Regions from separate parts of the Brevibacillus sp. MER 51 genome, predicted to be linked through region 1. Evidence: riboswitches for the same ligand, from Rfam matches in the RefSeq annotation. Region 1 holds a riboswitch; each other region holds the start of a gene.
What was found. Region 1 has a riboswitch for S-adenosylmethionine ahead of M3630_RS14630 (BMP family lipoprotein). Riboswitches for the same ligand answer to the same signal wherever they lie in the genome.

Region 1 (2,215 bases):
TGACCTGCTGTGAAGAAGCCTTTTTCCTTCGCTGCTTCGAAAACGCCGAGATCGCCTACTGCTGCTGCACCGTTAATGAAGTCAGCGCCTTTGGAAGCTTGGAGCAAAGCCAACTCCTTCGCTTTTGCCGGGTCAGTGAAGCTTCCTACATAATTGACCATCAGCTCTGCTTTTGGATTCGTCGCTTTCAAGCCCTCTCCGAAGCCAACTGTCCATTTTTTCAACTGCGGAATATCAAGAGCGACAACCATACCTACTTTGTTCGTTTTCGTTGCCAAGCCTGCTGCTGCTCCCACCAGGTAAGCCGCTTCCTGCTCGCGGAAAGTAACACTGCGTACGTTTGGCAAATCTACTACGGTATCAATAATCGCAAAATTACGGTCAGGATTTTCGGTAGCTACTTTTTTCAATGCATCCTCTGATGTAAAGGAAGAAGTGATGATCAAATCATAATTTTCTGCAACAGCTACACGCAGATTTTCTTCAATCGCTCCATGGTCCGTAGATTCGATTGTTTTCACTTCTGCGCCCAGCTCTTGTGCGGCTTTCTTCGCCCCTTCATCCATTTGTTGGAAGAACGGATTTACACCGATTTTCTCGGGCAAAATCAAGGCAATTCGCTTTTTGGCCGCGCCCTCTTGTCCTGCTACTTGTCCTCCTGGCTGATCTGCAGGTGTGCTGGTTCCAGTCGAGCACCCTGTTGCCAATACTGCGAATGTCGTTAATGCCAGCAATAACTTCTTCATGATGTATCTCTCCCTATCCGAACTTTACGTTTTTCTTTATCCTATTAGGTAATGTACGGCTTTTTACCTATTTTTTCAATACTATTTACGAATATTATCTTATAAAATTAATTTATCGTTCGTTTATTCCCCCTCCCCATTTACAAATACACAAAAAAACTCTTCCCGGAGGAAGAGTTTGCGTACGTAGCCGTTCTCTTCCTCATCTGTCAAAACCATGGTACAGGTTTTGCAGGAATTGGCACCTTTCTGTTCATGCATAGACATGATCAGTGGTTGCCGGGCATCATCGGGCCAGTCCCTCCGCCGCTCTTGATAAGGTAGGTGAATATATTCAGTTACAATGGAATTCATTCTAGCAGAACGGTTCAAAAATGCAATTCTTTTTTCCTAATTCCAAACACTTCTAAAAGTGAATAAAAGTTTAAAAACTCGTCTTTTCAGCACCGATTAAATTGGCGAGAAGCACAGCCTCTAATTTACGTGAAAGGTTTGCTGGAGGCGATGCGACAACGTATTCAACTCGCCCAGCTCTTCCGTAATCTCACGCACTTTTTGATGCTGGTTTTCTGCTGTCGCAAACAGCTCTTCTAGGTTGGCTACCGATTCCTCGGTTACCGCTGTAATGGTCGACATCTCGATGGCAACTTCTCCAGAACGCACTTTTACCCGGTCCATGCTGGAGCTTACTTGATCAGCAGCTTCCAGGAAGGCCATCATCCCGGCACGCACGGCTTCGATGGAGGCCACTGTTTTTACGGCCAGCTCTTGGCCTTTTGCAACAGACACTTCCCCATTGCTCATATGCTGCACCGCATTCTCACTTTCCTGGTGGAGTGACTTGAGAATGTCGGTAATTTCCTGCGTAGCTGTCGCGCTTTGTTCTGCCAGCTTGCGTACCTCATCCGCTACAACAGCAAATCCCCGACCATGCTCGCCTGCACGCGCCGATTCAATCGCCGCATTCAGTGCCAAGAGATTCGTTTGTGTCGCGATCTGATTAATAGCGCCGACAATTTCCTCTACGCGATTCGCCTGTCGATTGAGCTGGTGAATCGTAGAGGCTGCCACATTGACTGCCTGTACAATTTGCTCCATCTGCGAGGACAGCTCGTTCATCATCTGAACACTTTCTGTCAGACGACGGTTATTTTGTTGCGATTCTGTTTTCATTGCGTTGGTCTGTGTTGTGACTGCCTCGATTTCCTGATCGATGGATTGAACCTCTTCTTCGATCTTCACCGTAGAATTCGCCTGCGATTCCATACCGACGGCGACTTCCTTGAAGGCTACCATCATTTCATCGGTATTGCGCTTCGTACCTTCCGCATGCTCATGCACATGATCGCTGGTACGATCCAGCTGCTCGGTCATTTGCTGGATGTTCAAAAGCATTTCTCCCAAACGGCGCTCCTTCTCTTCCGCTTCCTGCCTTGCGTCGTGCGCTTTTTGCAGGGAGGCTTGTCCAG
Region 2 (2,215 bases), on a different contig from region 1:
TTCTCATCCTTGTTCATCACTGGCTTTCCTCCCTCCACAACTGCCGCATCTTTTGTCGTCCCCGAAACAAGGAACGCTTGACGTCTGCCAGCTCAATCCCGAGTACCTCTGCCATTTCCGCATAGGAAAGCTGCAATGCAGACAACAAAATGACCTGTCTCTGCTTTTCCGGAAGCTTCTCCAAATAGTCGTGGGCCACTTCCCACAGCTCCTGATTCACGACATGCTCAGCCGGATCAACCGCCGAATGATCAGGTCTTTCTGGCAGGGCTTCTACAAACGCAAATCGTTGTTTCGTCCTCTTGCGATAACCATCCACGAAAGCGTGATAGGCCACCTTGAACAGCCAGGGCCGTACTTTTTCCCCACGGTAGTCGTCCAAGGAAGAGAAGGCGCGACAAAAGGTTTCCTGTGTCAAATCCTCTGACAGCTTCTCATCTCGTGTCAGCCGAAAAAGATAGCGGTAAATATCGTTTACATGCAGCTGGTACACATCCTCCAGACCTACTTTCCCAAGCCGTTCACACCCCTTCATCCCTTACCACGAAGGAATTGCCAAAAAGTTTCACCTTGGTCTCATTTTTCTCATAACTTGCTGCACATTCTCTACAAAAACAAAGATTGACTCCTGACAATGAACGTCATATCATGGGGGAAACGAATAACTCTTATCGCGAGCTGGCTGAGGGACTGGCCCTATGATGCCCGGCAACCGGCGCTATACCATGATTCGTACGCTCATAATTGCGTACCTTGGATAGCGAAACGGTGCTAATTCCAACGGATAAGAGTCGAGATCGAGCACTTTGGGCTCGTTTCGGCTACTGACCCGAGAGATGAGAGGAGACGAGACGCTTTCATAGTCGAGAACCGCCTCCCCGCTCAATGGGGAGGCTTTTTTAATAATTCAAGGAGGATTAGGCGTACCATGAGTGAACAACGTATCCTCGTCACCTATCTCACACAAGCAAAAGACTTGAACAAGAAAGCGCAAGCCATTGCTGTCGGCATGACAGTCGGTTCCTGGACGGACCTGCCGCTTGCCAAGCAAGCTGAGCTAGCGCCGTATCTCGGTGAAGCCGTGAGCGCGACACCGATTGCGACACTGGAAAACGGAGAAACACGCGGTCTGATTACCGTTAGCTATCCAACTCGCAATTTTACAGCAGACATTCCATCCTTGTTGACCGGAATATTCGGTAAACTGTCGATGGATGGCAAAATCAAGCTCGTTGACGTTGTTTTCCCTGACTCATTCCTTCAGGCCTTTCCTGGACCGAAGTTCGGCATTGATGGTCTGCGCGAACGTTTAGGGGCACATGACCGTCCACTCTTGATGAGCATTTTCAAATCGTGCCTGGGTCTTCCTTTCGACGATTTGAAGACACAATTCCGAGCACAAGCCTTGGGCGGAGTTGATCTCGTGAAAGATGACGAAATCTTCTTTGCAGACGACCGCGCTCCTTTTATCGAACGGATCAAAGCGTTCAAGCAGATCGCCCAGGAGACCGAAGCCGAAACAGGCAAGCTCGTCCTCTATGCAGCCAACCTGACTGGACCTGTGCATGAGCTGAACGAAAAAGCGAAGCGTGCGGTAGAGGCGGGTGCTGACTGCCTTTTGTTCAACGTGCTGGCGTTTGGCTTCGATGCTCTGCACCGCTTGGCAGCCGATCCTGATGTACAAGTACCGATCATGGCACATCCGGCTTTGGCAGGGGCTTACTATCCTTCACCTGACTACGGTATCGCCACCCCGCTTCTACTCGGCACGTTGATGCGTGTAGCTGGGGCGGATTTGGTGCTCTTCCCGTCTCCGTACGGCAATGTCGCCCTGGACAAAACAGAAGCGTTGCAGCTCGCCAAGCATTTGACTGACCCACTGAATAGTGTACGACGTTCCTTCCCGGTTCCGTCTGCCGGCATTCATCCGGGGCTGGTTCCACAGCTGTATCAAGACTTCGGTATCGATCAAATCGTCAATGCAGGGGGCGGAATCCACGGTCATCCTGGTGGAGCAACCGCAGGAGCAAAAGCTTTTGTTGCCGCGATTGAGGCAGTCACCGCAGGCCGAACATTGGAAGAGGCTGCCGCTGAATCACAAGAGCTGGCGATCGCCCTGGAAAAGTGGGGTGGCGCACGATGAGCAAGAAGCTCGTCCTGTTCTGCGATTTCGACGGAACGATTACCGAAAAAGACAACATTGTAGCGATTGTCC
Region 3 (2,215 bases), on a different contig from region 1:
ATGTGCTATGGAACGTGAATGCCAAGCCGCAATGGACGAACGGGGTCAGGGAACAGAAGCTGTATTTCCGTTATCCGACAGACGGGGAAATGGGGGATACGGAATCTCGCACTGTACCTGCCTGGACAACGATGGAGAAGCTACCTGAGGGGACCGTTTCTCAGCTCGCGATTTCCTTCGATCACTTCCTGACGTACGAGGAGTACTATGAATTGGTTTCCCGCCATGTCACCTCTTCGGGACAAGATACGGTTTGGTTTGCGGTAGACACAGGGGTGGAGCGAAAGCAAGCAGAAGACGATGGGGCAAATCGATTTCTCGGTCCCGGGTACGTGTGGGGATTTGCGCAGCATGAACTGGATTACGGAGATGCGCCCATTCGGGTAAACGGGGAAGGGGACAGGAGAATGGCCGCCTACTTGGAAGAGATGAAGTACTTATCTGAGCAAGAAGATCTGGCTCGCGATGTCGGCGGATCTTTGCTATTTCGTAGCGACCTTCAGATAGCCGAACGATACAACTACATGCAGCAAAACGGAGTGCGAATCTACGGCGCCGTCCTCACTGGACCTACGAAAGAACTGTTGAAGCTCAAGGCCGAAAAGTCGATAACAGCAGCGTTATTGGGCAAAGTAGACTGGTGGAATTGGGATCGCCCTGCGGCATCGGGAACACAATCCAGCTATTGATAGCAAGGTGCGAATTTTTGCACAAAAGGGTGTTGACATCGTGGAAGCGTTGGTTGTATGATTCAAACTAAATCAAAAACCGAATACGTTTTGGATACCTTATCCAGAGAAGGTGGAGGGACTGGCCCGATGATACCCGGCAACCGACATGACGCCATTCAGACGCGAGGAAGCGACTGATTGACAGGCGACATGCACGGTGCTAATTCCTGCAGAAACAAAAGTGGTCTGGAAGATAAGGGGGACATCAACACGGTTCTTACACGTGACGACAGCGACCTCTTTTCTTCGGGAAAAGAGGTCTTTTTTGCTCTCATGACACAAACAAAACAAGTAGAGATAGAGGAAAAATACGTAGAGGGGAGTTTTGAAATCATGGCATATCGCGCATTGTCTGAACAGGAAGCAGTGGAGTACGTAAAAGCAATACCGGATCTTTTTAGCGAAGGAGCAGAGCTGACCAGCCGTGAAATCGGGGATGGTAACCTCAATCTGGTTTTTGACATTCAGGAGCCGGCAACCGGTAAGAGCGTCATTGTCAAGCAAGCACTGCCTTTTGCCCGCGTCGTGGGAGAATCTTGGCCGCTTACGATTGATCGGGCTCGCATCGAGAGCGAGGCACTCCGCATTCAGCACAAATACGTTCCAGACCTGGTGCCGCAGGTGTATCATTTCGACGGGGAGCTTGCGTTGACTGTCATGGAAAACGTCGGGGACCACATCATCATGCGCAAAGGTTTGATCGAAGGAAAGCGGTACCCACTATTCGCGAAGCAAATTGGCCGTTTTCTCGCGCAAACCTTGTTCTTCACATCCGATCTGGGCGCGCATCCGTACGATAAAAAAGCGCTAGTCGGAACATTCATAAATCCAGAATTATGCAAAATCACAGAAGATCTCGTCTTTACCGATCCATATGAAAATGCGCCTACCAACGATTTCAATCCGTTGATTCGCCGCGAAGTCGAGGCGATCTGGAACAACCGGCCGCTGAAGCTGGAAATCGCCAAGCTGAAATACGATTTCCTTACGCGCTCGGAAGCGCTGCTGCATGGCGACTTGCATACCGGAAGTATTTTCATCACGGAAAACAGCTTGAAAGCAATCGATCCAGAGTTCGCTTACTACGGCCCAATCGGTTTTGACATCGGGGCGGTTATTGCCAATCTGCTGCTCAACTACGCAGGCCAGCACGGTTTGCAAAAAGATCAAGGAGAACGGGAAGCGTACCGCGAATACTTACTGGAAACGGTCGAGGATGTCTGGAATGAATTCGTTTCGCAATTCGTTCAACTCTGGCACAAGCACGCCAAAGAGCGCAGCGCTCATGTCGAAGGACTGTGGCAAAGCTACGTGAAGCGCTTGATTCAGGATACAGCAGGCTATGCAGGCTGCAAAATCTTGCGTCGTGTCATCGGCTTGGCAGGCGTAGCAGACCTGAATGCCATTGAAGACGACCAGACTCGCGCAGAAGCAGAACGTCTGGCGCTCTCGATAGGAGAAGCGTTGATTCTCGGTCGCGGCGG

Region 2: linked by a shared signal. The riboswitch ahead of M3630_RS18350 (2,3-diketo-5-methylthiopentyl-1-phosphate enolase) and the one ahead of M3630_RS14630 (BMP family lipoprotein) in region 1 are both predicted to bind S-adenosylmethionine.
Region 3: linked by a shared signal. The riboswitch ahead of mtnK (S-methyl-5-thioribose kinase) and the one ahead of M3630_RS14630 (BMP family lipoprotein) in region 1 are both predicted to bind S-adenosylmethionine.

Annotation. Positions count from the first base shown of each region.
Region 1 covers NZ_JAMAUS010000006.1:110,913-113,127, reverse strand. Annotated here, with positions in the region: gene M3630_RS14630 (BMP family lipoprotein) at 1-746, opposite strand, end outside; SAM riboswitch class I at 946-1,068, opposite strand; gene M3630_RS14625 (methyl-accepting chemotaxis protein) at 1,221-2,215, opposite strand, start outside.
Region 2 covers NZ_JAMAUS010000008.1:169,388-171,602, reverse strand. Annotated here, with positions in the region: gene M3630_RS18360 (anti-sigma factor) at 1-17, opposite strand, end outside; gene M3630_RS18355 (sigma-70 family RNA polymerase sigma factor) at 17-535, opposite strand; SAM riboswitch class I at 666-843, shown strand; gene M3630_RS18350 (2,3-diketo-5-methylthiopentyl-1-phosphate enolase) at 929-2,143, shown strand; gene M3630_RS18345 (2-hydroxy-3-keto-5-methylthiopentenyl-1-phosphate phosphatase) at 2,140-2,215, shown strand, end outside.
Region 3 covers NZ_JAMAUS010000008.1:172,085-174,299, forward strand. Annotated here, with positions in the region: gene M3630_RS18360 (anti-sigma factor) at 1-689, shown strand, start outside; SAM riboswitch class I at 786-931, shown strand; gene mtnK (S-methyl-5-thioribose kinase) at 1,065-2,215, shown strand, end outside.